Regions from separate parts of the Alkalibacterium iburiense genome, predicted to be linked through region 1. Evidence: predicted binding sites of a transcription regulator. Region 1 holds the regulator's gene; the other holds the start of a gene.

Region 1 (17,118 bases):
GTCTTCTCAGATTATTCTGATGTCCACTATGCCCATTTTCTAAACGAAAAAAGAAGGGTTTCCCCTTCTTTTTTATTTGCTTTTATCTTTAAATGCATCCTTCACTTTAGAAAAGAATGAACTGTCGCCTTGCTCCGTTACTTCTTCAAAGTTACTTGCTTTGGCGAACTGTCTTAAGTGTTCAGCTTGTTCTTCAGAAATTTTCTTCGGAACAACAACTTTCACCCGTATATGCTGGTCACCGTTTCCAGAACCTCTCAAATGAGGAGCCCCTTTGCCTCTCAAGCGGAAAGTTGTTCCAGGTTGTGTTCCAGCAGGGATTTTGAATTTCACTTTGCCGTGAACAGTGGGTACTTCTAACTCATCACCTAAAGTGGCTTGCACCACATTTATTGGGAGTTCATAATAAATTTCAGCCCCACTTCTTTCGAATAGTTCAGATGGTTTAACTCTGAAAATGACAAATAAATCACCATAAGGACCGCCGTTCAAGCCTGCATCTCCTTGGTTTTGCAATCTCATTTGATTCCCATCTTCCACTCCTGCAGGGACAGTTACTTTAACTGAATGCTGTTTCTTATTGTGTCCAGCTCCATGACAAGTTGTACATTTTTCTTTGATTTCTTTACCCGTTCCACTACATGTTGGACATGTTTGCTGGGTCATTACACGTCCAAACGGGGTATTTCTCTCGACATTTACAGCTCCAGCCCCACGACACTGTGAACAGGATTGTGGACTCGTTCCGGGCTTCGCTCCTGTACCGGTACATGTTTCACATACTTCTTCCCGATTGTATCTAATCGTAGACTCTTTTCCAAATATTGCTTCTTCGAATTCTAAGTCCATGACATACTGTAAATCTTCCCCTTTTCTCGGGGCATTTGGATTTCTTCTACGTCCTCCGCCGCCACCAAAGAATTGGTCAAATATATCTTCAAATCCACCAAAGCCACCAGCTTGGCCACCGAAGCCGCCACCAAACCCACCACCTGCTCCGAAGTTCGGATCTGTAGAGGCGTGACCATATTGATCATAGGCTGCTCTTTTCTGGTCATCACTTAGGGTCTCATAAGCTTCAGATACTTCTTTAAACTTCTCATCAGCATTGGCTTCTTTATTAATATCAGGATGGTATTTTTTAGATAATTTTCGGTAAGCTTTTTTGATTTCATCTTGTGATGCATCTCTGGAAACGCCCAGTACGTCATAAAAATCTCGTTTATCTGCCATACTTTTCCTCCATTAGTACAATACTGTTCATCTTCCATTGTCTGTTTATTTAAAAAGAGTATCGACTCACTTCTTCAAAAAGAAAGAAAGCACTCGTAGTTCATTGGCCAAGTGCTTTCTTCACCTTTAACTCTTACTTTAATTATTCTTCGTCGTCTACTTCTTCAAACTCAGCATCCACTACATCATCTGATGACTCAGAGTCAGTTGAAGCATCTGCTTGAGCTCCTTCAGCTTCTGCTTGTTGAGCAGCTTGTTCATATAATTTAACAGACATTTCTTGAACAATTTCGTTTAGAGCATCACGTTTTGCTTTGATGTCTTCAATGTCGTCATTTTCTAAAGCTGTTTTCAGTTCGTCACGAGCTTCTTCAGCTTTTTTAATTTCTGCTTCGTCCACTTTACCTTCTAATTCTTTCAGGGTTTTATCAATTTGGAATACTAACTGGTCAGCTTCGTTACGTAATTCCACTTCTTCTTTACGTTGTTTATCTGCTTCAGCATTTTCTTCCGCTTCTTGAACCATGCGTTCGATCTCTTCATCAGATAAACCAGAAGATGATTTAATTGTAATTTTCTGTTCTTTTCCTGTACCTAAATCTTTAGCTGATACATTAACAATACCGTTTTTATCGATATCAAATGTTACTTCGATTTGAGGCACTCCGCGTGGTGCTGGTGGAATGTCTGTTAACTGGAAACGGCCCAATGTTTTATTGTGCGCTGCCATCGGTCTTTCACCTTGTAACACATGCACATCAACGGCTGGCTGGTTATCAGCAGCTGTTGAGAAAACTTGAGATTTGCTTGTTGGAATAGTTGTGTTTCTGTCGATTAACTTCGTAAACACGCCACCCATTGTTTCAATACCTAGAGATAATGGGGTTACGTCTAATAGGACGATATCTTTTACTTCACCAGAAATAACTCCACCTTGAATAGCTGCACCCATAGCAACCACTTCATCAGGGTTAACCGAACGGTTAGGATCTTTGCCTGTTTCTTTCTTAACTGCATCAACGACAGCCGGAATACGTGTTGATCCACCGACTAAAATAACTTGATCAATTTCAGATTGAGATAATCCAGCGTCTTGTAGTGCCTGACGGACAGGTCCTTTTGTTCTTTCTACTAAATCATCAGTTAATTCATCAAACTTCGCACGAGTTAATGTGATCTCTAAGTGTAGAGGGCCTGCATCTCCTGCACTGATAAACGGTAAACTGATTTGAGTAGAAGACACTCCAGATAAATCTTTTTTCGCTTTTTCTGCTGCATCTTTCAATCTTTGCATAGCCATTTTATCTTTAGATAAGTCTATGCCATTTTCTTTCTTGAATTCAGCTACAAGATAATCAATGACTTTATCATCAAAGTCATCTCCACCTAAACTATTATCACCAGCAGTTGCTAATACATCAAATACTCCGTCTCCTAATTCAAGAATGGAAACGTCAAATGTTCCTCCACCTAAGTCAAAGACTAATACTTTTTCATCTGTATCTGTTTTGTCTAATCCGTATGCTAAAGAAGCAGCAGTCGGCTCATTGACAATACGGTCTACTTCTAAACCAGCAATTTTTCCTGCATCTTTTGTAGCTTGTCTTTGAGAGTCGTTAAAGTAAGCCGGTACTGTAATAACAGCATTTGTAACTTCTTCTCCTAAATAATCTTCAGCGTAAGCTTTTAAGTGCTGTAAAATATACGCAGAAATTTGTTGAGGAGTGTAACTTTTTCCATCAGCATCTACTTTATAGTCTTCACCAATATGACGTTTAATAGACATTACTGTGTTTGAATTTGTAATAGCTTGTCGTTTAGCTACTTCTCCTACTTGGATTTCTCCATTTTTAAAAGAAACAACAGAAGGTGTTGTACGGTTTCCTTCTTTGTTTGGAATAATTTTAGCTTCTCCGCCTTCAAGAACTGCTACAGCAGAGTTTGTTGTTCCTAAGTCAATACCAATTACTTTTGCCATATGTTATCTCACCTTTATCTTTAGAATTTTAATTATTAATTATAATGTAACAGAAACTTTTGCTGCTCTTAATACTCGATTGTGCAATTTATAGCCTTTTTCGAATACTTGAGCCACTTCGTTGCTTTCTTGATCTTCATTAGCCGGAACTTGAGTATACGCTTCATGATAATTCGGATCAAATGGCTCTCCTAAAGGATCAATGACTTCAATGCCTTCTTTAGAGAAGCCCTGCAGTAAACTATCATAAACCATCTCAATCCCTTTTTTTAAATTCTTACCTGCTTCCGTATCTACTTCGATACTTAAAGCGCGCTCGATATTATCAAGGGCTGGAAGTAATTCTTTTGCAAGAGACTGGGAGCGGAAACGGATAATGTCTTCCTTTTCACGTTGATTTCGTCTACGCATATTAGCCATCTCTGCTTGCAAACGTAAATAGCGGTCAGACATCTCGTCCAACTCTTTCTGCAACTCTTCCACTTTTGATGAAGTATCATCAGCGACTTCTACATCCTCGAATACAACATCTTCTTCGGTTGTTTGAGTCGAGTCATCCACTGAATCCGTTGAGTGTTCCGTTTCTTCTGTTGTTTCCTCAACTTCTTCTTTTAATTCTTGATCATTGTTATGAACCACTGTACTTCCTCATTTCTCTATTAGTCTAGATAATATTTCAATAGCGTATGGGTTAACTGCTTTCTAAATACATCAAGCACACCAATTGTCTCGTCATATGCCATACTCGTTGGTCCTAGTATAGCTATGACACCTTTGCCATACTTGCTTACATTATAAGTTGCTGTTACTAAGCTGAGATCAGAGAATAAATCATTATTTATTTCCTCACCAATTCGAACATCAAAGTCTCGCTTAATTTGATTGATTAATGGTGTCAGCCCATCACTATCATCCAATAAGGAATAAAGTGACTTTAACTTTTTCCTGTCCATATTGTCAGAAAAATCCAATAAATTTAATTTACCAGATACATGATACCTTTCTTCCGTCGATTCGTCAAAAATAGACTCTAGTCTCACATACATATCAATCGCACTAGAAGCATATTTTCTAATGAGGAAAGGAATATCTCTTTGTAATTTTCTCGATACTTCCGTTAAAGAATGCCCCACTAAGTGTTCATTGAATATGTTAGCTACTTTAATCAAATCTGACTCATCAATGGTTTTCGGCCATTTAAACACTTTGTTTTCAATATTCCCATGATCTGTTTGGATAATAGCCATAATATAATTCTCATTTAATGCTATTAGCCTGAAACCGGTCAATCTTATGGTTGCGGCACGAGGGCCTAAAACAATAGCTGTATAATTAGTCAGTTCAGATAGAAGTTGGGCTGATTGATGCATAATGTCATCCATTTCTTTCACGTGGTTACCCAGTACTTGACTAATATTGTTTAACTTCTCCTGGTCTACTTCCCTTGGACGAACCAGATGATCGATATAAAATCGATACCCTTTGATAGAAGGGATTCTTCCGGAAGACGAATGCGTCTTTTGAATGAATCCTAATTTTTCGAGATGACTCAGCTCATTACGAATGGTGGCTGAACTGGTATCAATTTCTGTTTCCTCCATCAATGTTTTTGATCCGATAGGTTGACTGGAAGACGTATATAAACGTATCAAATGATCTAGTATGGCGATTTGCCTATTTGTTAACATGTGTATCACTCCTTGGTACCGCTCTAGATACCCTTTCACACTACACTATCTTTACACTTTTAACATAAATAAGAGTGATTCGTCGCAACTCACACTCTTCATTAAATTAGCACTCGAAAGGTTCGAGTGCTAACACCATTATTAATGTAACAAATCCTTCAGTAAGTGTCAATATTTTTGTCTGATTAATTTTGACTATTTTTTTAAAAATATATGATTTTTTACATGACCCTCCACAAGCCGTTTAATAAAGGAGGAACTGAGTACTTTTCACTCATATATTAAACGGCTAAATGGTCATATAATATCGTCATGTTTTATGGATGCTAAACATTCTTTTGACTCTAATTCATCTTGTTCTAACCGGACAATTAAGTCCTCAGCAGAATTAAACTTAATCTCGTCTCTTAAATAGTGTACCCATTTAATACGGACATCTTCCCCGTATATTTGTTCGGAAAAGTCGAAGATATGCACTTCAATAGAATAATTGGGGCGGTGACCAAATGTCGGATTATAACCGATTGAAGCCATCCCATCATGCCACTGTCCGTTCACCCACATTTTTACTGCATAGACTCCTCTTTTAGGGACCATCACGTAAGGATGAGGGTACACATTCGCCGTAGGATAGCCCAAGTCTCTTCCACGAGCGTCTCCATGAATAACAAAACCACTTATTTCATAGATATACCCTAATAGTTCATTGGCTTCTGCCATTCGGCCTTCACTAATATATCTTCTGATACGAGTAGAACTGATTTTTTCATCGTCTAAGGATTTTTGTTTGACTGTCACTATCTCGAATCTACCTTTTGCATAAACGGATAGTGTATCCATATTCGCTTCATGAGCTTTCCCGTATGTGTAGTCAAAACCTGCTACAATAACTTTCGCATGCCATCCTACAATATAATCATCAACAAACTGTTGAGGAGTCAGGCTACCAAAGCTAGAAGTAAAATCGACTTCATATAAAATATCGACACCTAATTGTTCCATTAACTGCTCTTTTCTGTCTAATGGAGTCAGATACATATGTTTATCAGGATCGAAACTTCTATAAACAAAGGCCGGATGACGATTAAATGTCATAACAGCCGATTTCAAGCCTCTTTCTTTTGCAATCTGAATACCGGTTTTTATGACTTCTTGATGACCTTTATGTACGCCATCAAAAAAACCTAATATGAGTACGATATCTCCTCCATAAATATCTGATTCTTTATAGGGATGATGGTCTCTTTTTATTTCCATTCTTTACACCTTCAATTCATTACGCAATACTTTTATGGGTTTTATCATCTTATCTTTCGTTGGATGAGGGCCATAAATAGCAACCGCCTGATTTTTATAATAAAAAACACATTCGTTCTCCGATGATGACATAAAGTCCTCTAAGGGTAAAAGCGAGCCGTTTTTAACCTTCCCATACTCTTCCTCCGATAAGGTATAGGAAGGAAGGGACTTCAATACTGTCTCTAACGGATAGAGGGCTTCTTCTATTTTATCAGAATGAAATAATTCTTCAATTTCTTTTAAAGTAAACGCTTGGTCTTTCGTAAACCCACTGCTCTCTACTCTCGTTAACTGAGACATATGAGAAGGGAGATTAAATCTCAAACCAGTGTCAACAGCTAAGGTCCTCACATAGGTCCCTTTACTACAAGCGACACGAAATGAGAAACGGGCTGTTTTTTTGTCTTTATCAAAGTGTAAGGGAGAAGTCCTTTCAAATGAATGGATGGTTACCTGTCGGGACGGTCTTTCCACTTCCAGTCCTTCTCTTGCGTATTCATAGAGTCGTTTGCCTTTGACTTTTACAGCAGAATACATGGGCGGAATCTGAGTAATTTCTCCTTCAAAAGAAGATAAGACACGGTCAACTTCTTCTTCGGTAATTTCCTCCGATACAGCTGTCTTATTTATCAATTCTCCTGAACTGTCCTCAGTTGTGGTTGATTCTCCAAACGTTATTTCACCGGTGTATACTTTCCTTGAATTCATCATATATTCAATGACTTTCGTAGCTTTACCCAAAGCAACAGGAAGTACGCCATCTACATCCGGGTCTAAGGTACCTGAATGACCAATCTTTTTCATTCTAACTATTTTTCTTAATTTAAAGACACAATCATGACTAGTCATACCGACTTCTTTCCATAATGGAATTAAACCTTCCATTTTTTGACCCTCCTTAACCGTTTTTTTCAAAATAAAAGAGAATCTAAGTCTATAAACAAAGATTCTCTTCTAACATTTTTCAATGAAAAACGACGTCAAATCTTAAAAATTATTCGTCTTCTTCTTTTATTTGATTTAATAAAGCTTCAATTCTATTTCCGTACTCAATGGATTCATCGCGTTCAAAGCTTAGTTCAGGTGTTTTATAAAGAGTTAAACGTTGCCCCAACTCTTTACGTACTAAACCTGTTGCTTTCTCTAATCCTTTTTGAGTCTCTTCTCTTTCTGCTTTATCACTGGATAGTGTACTGTAATACACTTTTGCTTGTTGGAGATCTCCTGTTACTTCGACTCCTGTCACTGTTACACCGTCGACTCTCGGATCTCTTACTCGTTTATGCAATATATCCGTTACTTCTCTTTGTATTTCCTGAGATACTCTTCCTACTCTAAAGTTAGGCATGGTATTCACCTGTCCTTTTTCTGTCTATAGTAGTTATTTCAACAACTGACATTCTATTAAAGGTACTATCTTTCTACTTCAACCATTTCATACGCTTCAATGACATCATCAATTTTAATATCGTTGTAGTTCTCAATGGTAATTCCACATTCGTACCCATTTCTTACTTCTTTCGCATCATCTTTAAAGCGTTTCAAGCTTGATAATTCTCCTTCAAACTGAACGACTCCATTACGGATCAGTCGAATAGAACTGCTTCGTCTAATGACACCGTCCGTTACGAAACATCCGGCAATGGTTCCCACTTTAGAGACATTATACGTTTCTCTAACTAGAGCTTGTCCAGTCACTTTCTCTTCAAACTCAGGATCTAACATACCTGTCATGGCCGCTTCAATCTCATCAATCGCATCATAGATAACTCTATGTGTACGAATATCGACTTCTTCTCTGTCGGCACTCTCTTTGGCTTGAATAGTCGGTCTGACATTAAAGCCAATGATAATGGCTGAACTTGCAGAAGCTAAGGTGATATCACTTTCGTTAATAGCTCCTACACCGGTATGAATAATGTTGACTTTCACACCTTCTACTTCAATTTTTTCTAAACTAGCGGCTAGTGCTTCTACAGAACCTTGAACGTCTGCTTTAATAATAACGTTGACTTCTTTTAGTTCGCCTTCTTCAAGACTTTCAAACAAGTTTTCCAAAGTGACTTTATGAGTAACAGAACGGGAAGCTTCTGTAGCTTCTACAGCTCTTGCTTCTCCTACTTGACGTGCTGTTTTCTCATCTTCAAAGACAACGAAACGATCCCCAGCATGTGGAGTGTCATTCAAACCGGTAATTTCTACTGGAGTAGACGGTCCGGCTTCTTTCGTACGACGTCCTTTATCATTAGTCATGGTTCTCACACGGCCATAAGTGTTCCCTACAACAATCGGTTCTCCTTGACGAAGGGTTCCTTCTTGTACAAGTAAAGTAGCAATAGGCCCTTTAGACTTGTCTAACCTTGCTTCAATAACTGTTCCAATAGCTAAACGTTTAGGATCAGCTTTTAATTCTTCGACTTCAGCTACCAACAAGACCATTTCTAGTAATTCATCCACATTCTGGTTGAATAAGGCTGAGATAGGAACAAAAATCGTATCTCCACCCCAATCTTCTGGGATTAAACCATACTCTGTTAGTTCCTGCATGACGCGGTCTGGGTTAGCTGTCGGCTTGTCAACTTTGTTGACTGCTACAATGATTGGAACTTCAGCAGCTTTCGCATGGTTGATCGCTTCAACTGTTTGAGGCATTACTCCATCATCAGCGGCCACTACGATAATGGCGATATCTGTGATGTCAGCTCCTCTTGCACGCATTGTTGTGAAGGCCGCGTGCCCCGGAGTATCCAGGAAAGTAATCAGTTTACCGTTCTCTTCAACCTGGTAGGCTCCAATATGCTGAGTAATCCCACCAGCTTCTCCTTCTGTTACTTTTGATTGACGCAAAGTATCTAAAAGAGTGGTTTTACCGTGGTCAACGTGTCCCATGATAGTTACAGTCGGTGGTCTCGTCACCAAGTTTTCTTCTACTCGTTCTTCATTAAAGAACGTGTCAAAGTCCGTTAGGTCGACCTGAATCTTTTCTTCTGTTTCAATTCCATAATCAGCAGCCAACAATTCAATCGTCTCTTTATCTAATGATTGATTTTGTGTGGCTACTACACCCATCAAGAAGAGTTTTTTGACAATTTCAGCTGGTTCACGGTGAATTTTCTTCGCCATTTCAGCAATTGTCATGCCATCAGTATATTCTAGTACTTTTGGTAATTCTCTTTCTTTACGTGGAGTAGCAGGTGTTTGGGATTTTTGCTGCTTTTTCCCTCTGCGTTTTCTTCCGCCTGCTGGTCCTCCATGAATGCCTCTATGCTGTCTGGAATTGCGTCTTCTTTTGTTTTCATTTGTTTGAAGTTGTTGTTCATCCGTTGTACGTTTAGGTACGGATTTGCTTTGTTTTTTCGCTTTATTACCTGTGGTAGTTGATTTAGTCGTTTTTATTTTGTCATGTCCTTTGCTATTCTGAGAAGATTTTTTCTCATTTATTTTACTCGTGTTCTGAGTAGTTTGATTTTGTCCTGGTTTGTTGCGGTTGGTATTTCTATTTTGTTTGTTATCGGACTTATTGGAAGAAGCCGTTTGACTCTTTCTCGATTGATTGGTCGGCTTTGGTTTTGCCTGATTGGTTTGATTAGTCTGTTGTTTAGGTTTTTCGTTTTTTTCCTGTTTAGGCTCTTGTTTTTGAGAGGCAGGTTTTGAGCTCAGTGCTTGTTTCAATTTTGATACATCACTGTTCTCCATTGAAGACATGTGGCTACTGTAACTTATACCTACTTCTTTTGCCTTATCTAACACTTCTTTACTGGTTAATTTATGCTCTTTTGCGAATTCATAGACTCTCTTTTTGCCCATATAATCACCTTCCCGTTCATATTAGAGCAACTTTTGAAGGGATTGTACAAAACCACCATCAGTGAGGGCACATACTGTCCTGTCCTTTCCCAAAGCATGAGAGAGTTGTTCTCTGGAGAACTGGTTTACAATAGGAATATTGTAATACTCACACTTATTCAAAAATTGCTTTCTTGCATTATCACTTGCATTAGAAGCGATAAGCACTAGTTTAGCCTGATTAGATCTTATGGATTTGAGAACCAAATCTTCTCCAGAAATCAATTTGTTTGCTCTTTGAGCTAACCCTATAAGATTCAGCGCACGCTCATTACTGTTCATTTTCAATTTCCATTCTTGCTTTTTTGTACTCGATATATTCAACTAGCTCATCATAGAAGGCATCGTCTACTTGTGTGTTCAATGCTTGGTTGAACAACTTTTTAGCTTTAGCTTCTTTCACGAGTGTTTCATCAAGCGTGATATAAGCCCCTCTTCCATTCTTCTTGCCTGAGGGATCAATGGATACTTCGCCTTCTTTATTTCTCACTATTCGAACCAAATCTTTTTTAGGCTTCATTTCGCCAGAAGCTATACATTTTCGCATAGGCACTTTTCGCTTCTGCATACTGTGTCCCACCTTACCTTATATTAACTTCCTATGTTGTCTTCATTATCAAATGTTGTTTCCTGGTTTTCAGGGAAGTTTTTATCTTCATCTGTAGAGAAAGGTTCTTCTCCTTCTCCACCATCAGTGAAGACTTCCTCTTCTTCGTTAAAAGTAGCGTCTTCTATTTCTTCCATTGACGCCTCGTAGCCTCTTTCTTCGCCCATACCATCTCGTTCTTCAGCAAATTCAATTAAATCTTCTGTTTGATTAGGGTCCAATTGACCGACTTCAAAGTCTGTTTCCATAACTGGTTCACCAGGCTGACGGTCTATTTGATTTTGGTCTTCAGCGTAGACTGTTGCGTCTTCCGCATCAGTTGCTTCAATATCATCCACTGCTTCAACCTCAACCGTATCATCTTCTTCATCAAAGAGTGTGGGAGAATTAGTCGACTGATCTAAATCAATTTGAGCTTCTTCATCGCCTTCACTTAAAGCTTCAAAGAAGGAGTCATCTTTTAATTCCTCTGCTTCTTCTTCCAACGCTTCCATATCTGATTCAGATTTAATATCAATTTTATATCCTGTTAACTTAGCTGCTAAACGAACATTTTGACCACGTTTACCAATAGCTAATGATAACTGGTAGTCTGGAACGACAATAACACACGAATGCTGGTCTTCATCAAACTGCACATCAATAACCTGAGCAGGATTCAGTGCATTCTTAATATAGACTGCTGGATCTTTGTCCCATTCAACAATATCCATATTTTCACCGTTTAATTCATTCACAATGGCCTGAACACGTGATCCTTTTGGACCCACACATGTTCCTACCGGATCAACGTTTTCGTCTCTAGACATGACAGCTAATTTTGAACGGTCTCCTGCTTCTCGAGCAATAGAGACAATTTCAACGGTACCATCATAAATCTCTGGGACTTCTTGTTCAAATAAACGTTTAATCAAATTCGGATGCGTTCGACTAACAAAGACCTGTGGACCTTTAGTCGAATTTTCCACTTTACTGACGTACACTTTAATTCGGTCGTGAGTTTCATAGGTTTCGTTCTCAATCTGATCTCTTTGTGAGAGAACAGCTTCTACTTTTCCTAAGTTAACATAAATGAATTTGCTGTCTTGTCTTTCAACCGTACCGGTCATCAAATCATCTTCATAGGCGATGTATTCATTATAGATAATAGAACGTTCTGCTTCTCTCATTCTCTGCATAATGACTTGCTTCGCTGTTTGAGCTGCAATCCGTCCAAAGTTTTTAGGTGTCACTTCAAACTTGATGCGGTCTCCTAATTCATAGGCTTTTTTAATTTCTCTTGCTTCAGTCAAACTTATTTCTGATTGTGAATCGTAAACGTCTTCGACCACTTCTTTTACTTGGTAAACAGTAATGGTTCCTTTTTCATCATTAAAAACGACTTCTACGTTTTGTGATGTCCCATAATTTCGTTTATAAGCAGAAACAAGAGCAGCTTCTAATGCATCTATGACAATCTCTTTAGAAATACCTTTTTCTTTTTCAAGTGTTTCAAGAGCAGCTGCTAATTCTTTACTCATATTTTTACTCCCTTTATTTTTAGTTTTTACTTAAAATTCAATAGCCAGTCTTGCCTTAGCTATTTTACTTGTATCAATGACGATATCTTTTCGACGTGTTTTTATTTTAATGGTTATCACAAGGTCGTCTGTATTCCACTCTTTAAGGGTTCCTTCATACACACTTTCTCCCTCTACTGCTTCATGCAATGTCAGGTGAATATATTTTCCTACGGCATTCTGGAAATCTTTTTCGGTTTTTAAAGGCCGTTCCGCTCCTGGAGAAGAGACTTCTAAATAATAGGCATGCGGAATAGGATCCGGTTGAATAGTATCCAAAACCTCTTCTATTCGTTCACTATATAAGGCACAGTCATCTAAATCCACACCATTTTCCTTGTCAATATATAAACGTAAAAACCAATGTTTTCCTTCTTTGACGTACTCTACATCTACGAGATCATATCCCAATTCCTCAGCAATAGGTTCTGAGATAGTTCTGACTTTGTCAACGGTACTCAAACACTTTTCTCTCCTCTCTAATTCATCTCAAAAGTGGTCCTTAGGCTGTGAAAAAGAGTGAGCGGATTCGCTCACTCTTCTTCACACAGTATCTTGCTCGATTCGACTATAAGTTTATCATACATCAAGCTTTGTAGCAACTTTATGGCATGCAACCTTTTATATATCAAAGAGAGACAATTGATTCTCATCCGGCAAATCTTTCAGTGCCTGATTCACTTCTAAATATTCCATTACCGTTTTGGATACTTTTCCTCTTCTAGCCAAATCTTCTTTGGATAAAAAGGGTTCTTCTTCTCTGGCTTCAACGATAGCATTGGCCACACTGGCACCTAATGAAGGGACGGCTCTGAACGGCGCTAACAGAGCATTATCTTTAATAATAAAATGTTTAGCATCGGATTCATCTAAATCCACCATTTTGAATTCAAAGCCTCTTTCAACCATTTCATTCGCTATTTCAAGAACAGTCAAGACATTTTTCTCTTTAGTCGTCGCATCCATGCCTTTTGAATGAATTTCATTTATTTTAGCTTTAATCGCATCTTTTCCTTGCGTCATGGCCTCTAATTCAAAGTCACTTGCACGAATAGAGAAGTAGGCCGCATAATAATACAAAGGATAATGGACTTTGAAGTACGCCACACGTAAAGCCATTAATACATAAGCTGCGGCGTGTGCTTTAGGGAACATGTACTTAATTTTAAGACACGATTCAATATACCATTCCGGCACGCCCTGCTCGCGCATAGCGGCTTGCCATTCATCCGGAATCCCTCTTCCCTTTCTGACGTGCTCCATGATTTTAAAGGCAATGTCATCTTCCAAACCTTGATGCTGCAAGTAAACCATAATATCATCACGACACCCGATAACCTCCGACAATGGGATATCATGTTTACTGATTAACTCTTCCGCATTGCCTAGCCACACGTCTGTCCCATGTGATAATCCGGAAATTTGAAGTAATTCAGCAAAGGTAGTCGGTTTCGTTTGTTCTAACATCTGTCTGACGAAACGTGTACCGAATTCCGGCACGCCTAAGGTTCCCGTTTTTGAATAAATTTGTTTTTCCGTTACGCCTAACACTTCTGTGCCACTGAATATTTTCATAACCTCAGGATCGTTGACCGGTATGTCTAACGGATCTATACCAGACAAGTCTTGTAGCATACGTATCATGGTCGGGTCATCGTGTCCGAGAATATCTAACTTCAGTACGTTCTCATCAATGGAATGGAAGTCAAAGTGTGTCGTTTTCCAACTCGACTCCTGGTCATCTGCCGGATACTGGATAGGAGTAAAATCATAGACATCCATATAGTCGGGAATAACGATAATCCCACCTGGGTGTTGCCCCGTGGTTCGCTTGACACCCGTTAAGCCTTTAGACAATCGATCGACTTCAGCTGAACGATAAGCCAACTGATTATCTCTTTCATAGCCTTTAACAAAACCAAATGCTGTTCTATCAGCGATGGTTCCGATGGTTCCCGCACGATACACATAGTCTTCACCAAACAACTCTTTTGTATACTGGTGAGCTTTCGCCTGATATTCTCCTGAGAAGTTTAAATCAATATCCGGTACTTTATCTCCTTTAAATCCAAGGAAGGTTTCAAATGGAATATCTTGTCCATCTCTACTTAGATTGGCTGAACAATCTGGACAGGCTTTTTCAGCTAAGTCAAAGCCTGAGCCAATTTCTCCTTCAGTAAAGAATTCTGAATACTGACACTCCTCGCATCGGTAATGCGGAGGCATGGGGTTGACTTCTGTAATACCTGTTAGTGTCGCAACGAAACTTGAACCGACCGATCCTCGAGAGCCTACCAAGTAACCATCTTGCACACTCTTATGAACCAATTTTTGAGAAATCAAGTAAATAACAGCAAAGCCGTTTCCGATGATACTGTCTAATTCTTTTTCTATACGCGCTTCTACAATTTCAGGGAGAGGATCACCGTAAAGTTCTCGAGCTTTATCATAACTCATATTTCGAATATCTTCCTCTGCCCCTTCTAGTTTTGGAGTATATAACTCACTTTTAACAGGACTAATATCTTCAGCAATGTCATTATTCAGTAACTGCGTATTATCAATTACGATTTCTTTTGCTTTATCTTTTCCTAAGAATGAAAAAGATTCCATCATCTCATCTGTTGTTCTAAAATGCACTTCCGGATTCTTATCCGTCTTTTTAAAGGACTTTTGTGTTTCCAACAAAATATCACGGTAAATCGAATCTTCTGGATGCAGGTAGTGAACATTGCCCGTTGCAATCACTTTTTTATTTAACTCTTCACCTAATTGAATGATATTCTTAATGATGTCTTCTAAGTCAGCTTCATTCCTGACCAGCTCCCGTTCGATTAAATCCTGGTACACTTCTTTAGGCATGACTTCTAAATAATCATAGTAAGCAGCTTTCTCTTTAGCCTCTTCATACCCTTTTTGCATCATTGCTTCGAATACTTCTCCTTGGGCACAACCTGATCCAACAATGAGTCCTTCTCTGTGTTTTTCTAAGAAAGAACGAGGTACTCTAGGCACACGGTAAAAATAATCAACTAAAGAACCAGAGATTAATTTAAAAAGGTTTTTTAGTCCTTCCTGAGATTTTGCCCAAACCGTTGCATGACTCGGTCTGGACCGTTTGTAGGCATCTCCGCTGTCCATGAACTGATTTAATTGGTTATGATTGTCAATCTGGTGATCCTCTATCGCTTTTTTTACAAATATCCATAGTAAATGTCCAGTAGTCTGAGCATCATATATGGCTCTGTGGTGTTGTTCCAAGTTGACACCGAATCGCTTAGCCAGTGTATTTAATCGATGACTCTTAAATGTCGGGTTAATGAAACGAGAAAATTCCAGTGTATCAATGACAGGTAATGTAGATTCTTCTAAGCCGTGCTTCTTATAGGCTGTATTTAGAAATCCCATATCAAACGACGCATTATGCGCTACTAGTACTGTGCCTTTTGTGAATTCCTGAAAACCGACTAACACTTCTTTTTCCGTTTTCGACCCTCTTACCATATCATCTGTAATTCCTGTTAACTGAACAGTCGTATCGGATAAGGGATGACCCGGGTCGACAAACTCCTGAAACTCTTCAACCACATTCCCTTTATGCATCTTCACTCCAGCCAATTCGATGATGCTATCGTAAATAGCAGATAACCCGGTTGTTTCTACGTCAAAGACAACATAAGTAGCATCACTTAGGTTAATATCGGCTTCGTTGTAAGCGATAGGAACCCCATCATCAACTAAATTAATTTCTAAGCCGTAGTTGACTTTTATCCCATTTTTTTTACCTGCCGAATGGGCTTCTGGATAAGATTGGCCCACCGCATGATCCGTTATCGCAATAGCTTTGTGCCCCCATTTAGCCGCTTGTTCTACTAATGAGGAAGCACTAGGGATGGCATCCATCTGACTCATGTTTGTGTGAGCATGAAACTCTATTCTCTTTTCATCTTCAGGATACGTATCTTTTCTCGATTCATGGAAGGTTTGGGTAATATCTTGAGCATTCATAACTAAATCTCTCATAAAAGTATCTTCTTGTATGCTTCCTCTTACTTTTACCCATAAACCTGGCTTTAACAGATCAAATACTGCTTCATCCTGTTCATTGTTTGAAAATCGCTTGCAGGTAAATGAAGAAGAGTAATCAGTAATCTTAAAAATGAGCAACTTGCGTCCTGATCTAAGTTCTCTGACCTCGGAATCAAAGATAAACCCTTCTAAAGTTATTCGTCTTTCTTCTTCAGTCACATCTATCATTTGTGTGATCTCTTCATTAGCAGGAATAGCTCGTCCTAACTTAATTGGCCCATTTGCTTTTTTATATCCCGACTCTTCTCTCTTCTTTTCGACACTCTCAAATAACTTAGTGTACTCTTCCGCCATTATTTGATCGTCTTCTTCTTTTTGTAGCTGAAACTCTTTCACTTTTTCTTCACTAGCCTGTGTATCAACGAGGGGTTTAATCAAAAAGCGTTCAGGAAAACCAACTTTTTTATAACTATCGGAAATCAATGGTAAAAATTCCTGTTCATACTTATCTTTAGCTAATTCCTGGTCTATGACAAAAACATAATGATTGCCTTGAAGAACGGGATAACCTTCTTCAAAGGCCTTGTTACAGATTGGCGAATTCACACCGCTTGACTGACACGCGTATGTCCAATATTGTTTGACTTTTTCTTCTGTCACGACCGGTTCTGTCGTTTGAATGGTTAAGTCAACTTTACAAATAGTGTGAAAAGCTTGTTCAATAGAATGTTTCAAATGATTAAAAAGAGAAAAAGGCAAAATGTTAGGAAATTTCAGAACAATATCCCATACTTTTTCCTTTTTATAAACAGTGACGGATTCTACTTCCCCTGACTGGAACCACTCTTGGTTTTCTTCTGTCAACGGTATATTCGCTTG
Region 2 (4,785 bases), on a different contig from region 1:
GACAGATAAGCTGGTTGAAGGGGGAGCGAAAGGGATTATGAACTTTACACCAATCCGAGTCACGGTACCTAAAGGCGTACGGGTTCATAATGTTGACTTAACAAATGAATTACAGACACTTATCTACTTCATTAACTATTACCAGGATTTTGCAGATGATTCAGAAGAAGAGGCAGATAATCCATTAGACGATCTTTTTTATAACGACTAGCACAGACAAAAGCACGACCCTACTTCCTTTATTAAATAAGGAAAAAGGGTCGTGCTTTTAGTTATGAGAGGAATCACTGCATGGATGTCAGTTTTTCTTCTGATGTTTTTTTATTCGATAATAGACTTCTGCTAAACGCGTCCCTTGAACAAAGTCTCTTGTCGCAATAAGGGCAAAAAGTATGGAGAAAAGGCTCCATCCGCTTGAACCTACTGAATCAATTGTAAAGTAAAGAAAAAGCAGGAAGAAGACATATTTAAAGCCAATTTGAAATTTGATTTGTTTTTCAGTCATCTTGAATCCTTTCTATCTTTTAGTCCTATTAAGACCTTTCATTTAAAGCAAGTTAAGAACAACTGCCATAATATTCATCAAGCAGTGAGCAATAATGGGAGTCCAAATATTTTTCGTTTTGTAGTAAAGCCACGCAAACACAAAGCCCATAGATGAATAAACTAACAGTAAACCGTCAAAATGGATAAAAGCAAAAAGTAAAGAGCTGACTACCGCTGCTCCTATGCCTCCGATTTTATCAATAAGCATACCGAATATGGCTTTTCTAAAGACAAATTCTTCCATTATTGGTCCGGCAATACCTGCTAGAATTAAAAAGACAGGGTAACTTGATACAATTTGCATAATCTGTTCTGTGTTTTGAGATTCCATGGGGGAATTTAAGACGATCACTTCGATGATGCTCGCAATATTTTGTACAAATAAGGCTATAAACACCCCTGCAATCCCCCAAGTGAGGATTTCTTTGCGCTGTTGTGAAAAAGAATCTTCGAAATCAAATTGCATCTGCTGTCTTCTAACAATCCATATCATTCCAAGAGCTCCCAAGCTGAACATCACAATGGAAAAAGTGAGGAAGAGTTCTGGTCCTGAAGATTCTGGAAAGTAAAAAGGCACAATGGCTGTGACTAACTGAATAATAATATAAAGTACAATGATTTGTGTAGCAGCTTTCTTATTACTTCGGTTAAGGTTCATTAGTTTCATCCTTTAGCAATTAAAATCCATAATACTAGTAATTTAACACAAATCAAGAAGGGTTTCCACAAAGGAAGAAATCTATTTTTTTCAAATTTAGGACTTGCAAGATTCATGAGTTTTGAATATACTAATAAGTGGAGTTAGCACTCGACACCTTAGAGTGCTAACACTCACATCTCACTAGTAGACTAGTGAATAAAAATAACGACTAATATTATACGGAGGGATTTCAACATGTTAAAACCTTTAGGAAATAGAGTACTGCTTGAAGTACAAAAAGTAGAAGAAACAACTGCAAGTGGGCTTGTATTACCAGATTCTGCTAAAGAAAAACCTCAGACAGCAAAAGTTATTGCCGTAGGAGAAGGCAGAGTATTAGATAACGGCCAACGTGCAGCGGTTGATGTATCAGTTGGTGACGAAGTCGTATTTGAAAAATATGCTGGTTCAGAAGTCAAATATGATGGAACAGAATACCTCGTTGTAAAAGATACAGACATTATTGCGATTGTGGAATAATTAAGTCGATCACTATTACTTAACTAAGGAGAGGACATACACATGGCTAAAGATATTAAATTTTCTGAAAACGCACGTGCAGCTATGCTTCGCGGAGTAGACAAGTTAGCAGATACAGTTAAAGTTACACTAGGTCCAAAAGGGCGAAACGTTATATTGGATAAGTCTTTTGGAGCACCTCAAATTACTAATGACGGGGTAACTATCGCCAAAGAAATCGAATTAGAAGACAAATTCGAAAATATGGGAGCCCAGTTAGTTGTTGAAGTAGCAAGCAAAACAAACGATATTGCTGGTGACGGGACAACTACAGCGACTGTACTAGCTCAAGCGATTGTCAACGAAGGAATGAAAAACGTCACAGCGGGTGCTAATCCTGTAGGCATTCGTCGCGGAATTGAATTGGCTACTAAAAAAGCAGTAGAGGCTTTACGTGACATTTCGATTAATGTTTCTGATAAGGAATCCATTGCTCAAATTGCTGCTATTTCTTCTGGAGATGAAGAAGTAGGAAAGCTCGTAGCAGATGCTATGGAAAAAGTGGGAAGCGACGGAGTTATTACGATTGAAGAATCTCAAGGAATCGAAACGGAATTAGATGTTGTGGAAGGAATGCAGTTTGACCGCGGTTACCTATCTCAGTACATGGTAACAGACAACGAGAAAATGGAAGCAAACCTGGATAATCCATACATCCTTATTACAGATAAGAAGATTTCTTCTGTACAAGATATTCTTCCAGTTTTAGAAAATATTATGCAGCAAAATCGTCCTTTATTAATCATTGCGGATGATATTGAAGGAGAAGCTTTACCAACTCTTGTCCTAAACAAAATCCGTGGCACACTAAATGTTGTAGCTGTTAAAGCTCCTGGTTTCGGTGACCGCCGTAAAGGCATGTTAGAAGATATAGCTATCTTAACGAATGGAACAGTTATCACAAGTGACTTAGGATTAGACTTGAAAGATGTCACAATCGATCAGTTAGGAAATGCTGGTAAAGTGACTGTTACAAAAGATGACACGACGATTGTTGAAGGTTCTGGAGAAAAAGAACACATCGAACAACGTGTGGCGATGCTACGTGCACAAGCAGAAGAAACAACTTCTGAGTTTGATCGTGAAAAATTGCAAGAACGTATTGCGAAGCTAGCAGGTGGAGTAGCGGTTATCAATGTTGGAGCAGCTACTGAAACTGAAATTAAAGAACGTAAACTACGTATCGAGGACGCTTTAAACGCAGCTCGTGCAGCTGTTGAAGAAGGTGTTATCGCTGGTGGTGGAACAGCCTATATCAATATCTTAGATAAGATTGAAGAAATTGAAGTAGAAGGCGACGAAGCAACTGGTGTACGCATTGTCTTACGTGCTTTAGAAGAACCTGTTCGTCAAATTGCTTCCAACGCTGGTTTAGATGGAAGTGTGATTGTCGAGCGCTTGAAACATGTGGAATCTGGTATCGGCTTTAACGCTGTTTCTGGAGAAATGGTTAACATGGTTGAAGCAGGTATCATCGATCCAACCAAAGTAACCCGTTCAGCACTACAAAACGCCGCATCTGTTGCAGCTTTACTCTTAACTACAGAAGCAGCCGTTGCTGAAATCCCTCAAGAAAATGACAACCCAGCTGGTGGAATGGACCCTAGCGCAATGGGCGGTATGATGTAATTCAATCGATTAAAAAGCGAGCACCTACAAGAATTGTCTTGTAGGTGCTTTTTTAATAACCAAAGTCGGACCTATCTGGGTTAACTCATAAATAAAAAAGGCGCGAGTTGATTGAGATAGCCGTATATCGATTAACTCGCTCCTTAGAAGGTGAGTGAGATAATCGAGTTAGCCCCAGCTCCATTAACTCACACAAAAAATTTAGCTGAGTTAATCGAGACAGGGAAAAAATCAATGCTGTGTTCCAAATAATTGTGTGGCATATAAAAATTCACCATCATAATGCACTCCGACACCAATTTCTTCGTAATCCGGTCGAATCATATTTTCATAGTGACCTTGGCTTTCAACCCAGCCATCGAAAATTAATTCAGCCATTTCTTCTTCGCTCATATAATACGTTGCCATGCCTAAATTTTCACCTGCGGCTCTATAATTATAATCAATGCCATCTTCATTAAAGACAGAAAAAGCATCCATTCCATTAGGACGTGTGTGTGAGAATTTCTCTTCTGTTTCTCTCGCTCGTATAATGGCTGCGGCCTTAAGCATATCATTAGATTGAAGAGGTTGACGATTTAGTTCGGTACGCAAGTCATTAACTAAATCAATAATTGTCAGTTCAACAACGTCATAATTGACATCAGTGTGCTTATTCATTAAAGAAGGAACTGGATTTTCTGAGTTTGAGTGACTGGAATCGTCTAATTGGATGATATCTTCGAAAATAGGTAGACTGCTCGTTCTAAACCGACGAATATCATTGGCATCCGGTAGATAAGATACTGTTGTTTCCATTATATGACCCACTCGGGTACCACTTAAAATCCCGCTGAAACCTAGCCAGAAACCGACTAAAACTGCCAGCAGGGTTAAGATTAGTTTTCTAATAAATTTCATTGTAATCAACCCTTTCTTTCCCCGTTATTGTATCAGAAAACCAGAGGGATAGTGTAGATAGAGTTTAATTGTCAAATTTTAGCTAAATGCCTTCATTTAGTCTATACTATTTTGTATACTAGAGAGACGATTGTAACTAAAAAGACTAAGGGTAGGTGTGAGTATAAAATGAAAAACATGAATTCTGAAAAAATGGGAACCATGCCCATTAAACGATTAGTTCTAACTCTATCATTACCCATGATGCTGTCCATGTTTGTACAGTCTTTATATAGCGCTGTAGACAGTATGTTTGTCGCTCAAATCAATGAAGAAGCTTTAGCTGCCCTATCTTTAGCTTTCCCTGTTCAAATGCTCATGATTGCCATACAAATTGGTTCAGCAGTGGGTATGAACGCGGAGCTATCTAAACGACTAGGAGAAGGAAGACGGGATCTGGCGAGTGCTGCGGCCAATCACGGGGTATTTTTATCTATCATGCACTATTTTGT

What was found. The regulator HrcA, encoded in region 1, represses chaperone genes, less so after heat shock. The targets are predictions, from matches to a motif close to TTAGCACTCNNNNNNNNNGAGTGCTAA.
Region 2: groES (co-chaperone GroES) is a predicted target of HrcA. The motif match lies at 1,348-1,374, and genes of this name have one in related genera.

Annotation. Positions count from the first base shown of each region.
Region 1 covers NZ_BAAACW010000144.1:2,255-19,372, forward strand. The annotation lists gene dnaJ (molecular chaperone DnaJ) at 73-1,233, opposite strand; gene dnaK (molecular chaperone DnaK) at 1,376-3,211, opposite strand; gene grpE (nucleotide exchange factor GrpE) at 3,251-3,850, opposite strand; gene hrcA (heat-inducible transcriptional repressor HrcA) at 3,871-4,899, opposite strand; gene ribF (riboflavin biosynthesis protein RibF) at 5,197-6,156, opposite strand; gene truB (tRNA pseudouridine(55) synthase TruB) at 6,160-7,083, opposite strand; gene rbfA (30S ribosome-binding factor RbfA) at 7,193-7,546, opposite strand; gene infB (translation initiation factor IF-2) at 7,612-10,005, opposite strand; gene ABDZ53_RS11315 (L7Ae/L30e/S12e/Gadd45 family ribosomal protein) at 10,027-10,326, opposite strand; gene rnpM (RNase P modulator RnpM) at 10,316-10,612, opposite strand; partial or broken gene nusA (transcription termination factor NusA) at 11,140-12,171, opposite strand; gene rimP (ribosome maturation factor RimP) at 12,202-12,672, opposite strand; gene ABDZ53_RS11335 (PolC-type DNA polymerase III) at 12,832-17,118, opposite strand, start outside.
Region 2 covers NZ_BAAACW010000039.1:44,700-49,484, reverse strand. The annotation lists gene ABDZ53_RS03310 (redox-sensing transcriptional repressor Rex) at 1-211, shown strand, start outside; gene ABDZ53_RS03305 (DUF4305 domain-containing protein) at 299-505, opposite strand; gene ABDZ53_RS03300 (CPBP family intramembrane glutamic endopeptidase) at 548-1,204, opposite strand; gene groES (co-chaperone GroES) at 1,442-1,726, shown strand; gene groL (chaperonin GroEL) at 1,769-3,394, shown strand; gene ABDZ53_RS03285 (CAP domain-containing protein) at 3,626-4,294, opposite strand; gene ABDZ53_RS03280 (MATE family efflux transporter) at 4,463-4,785, shown strand, end outside.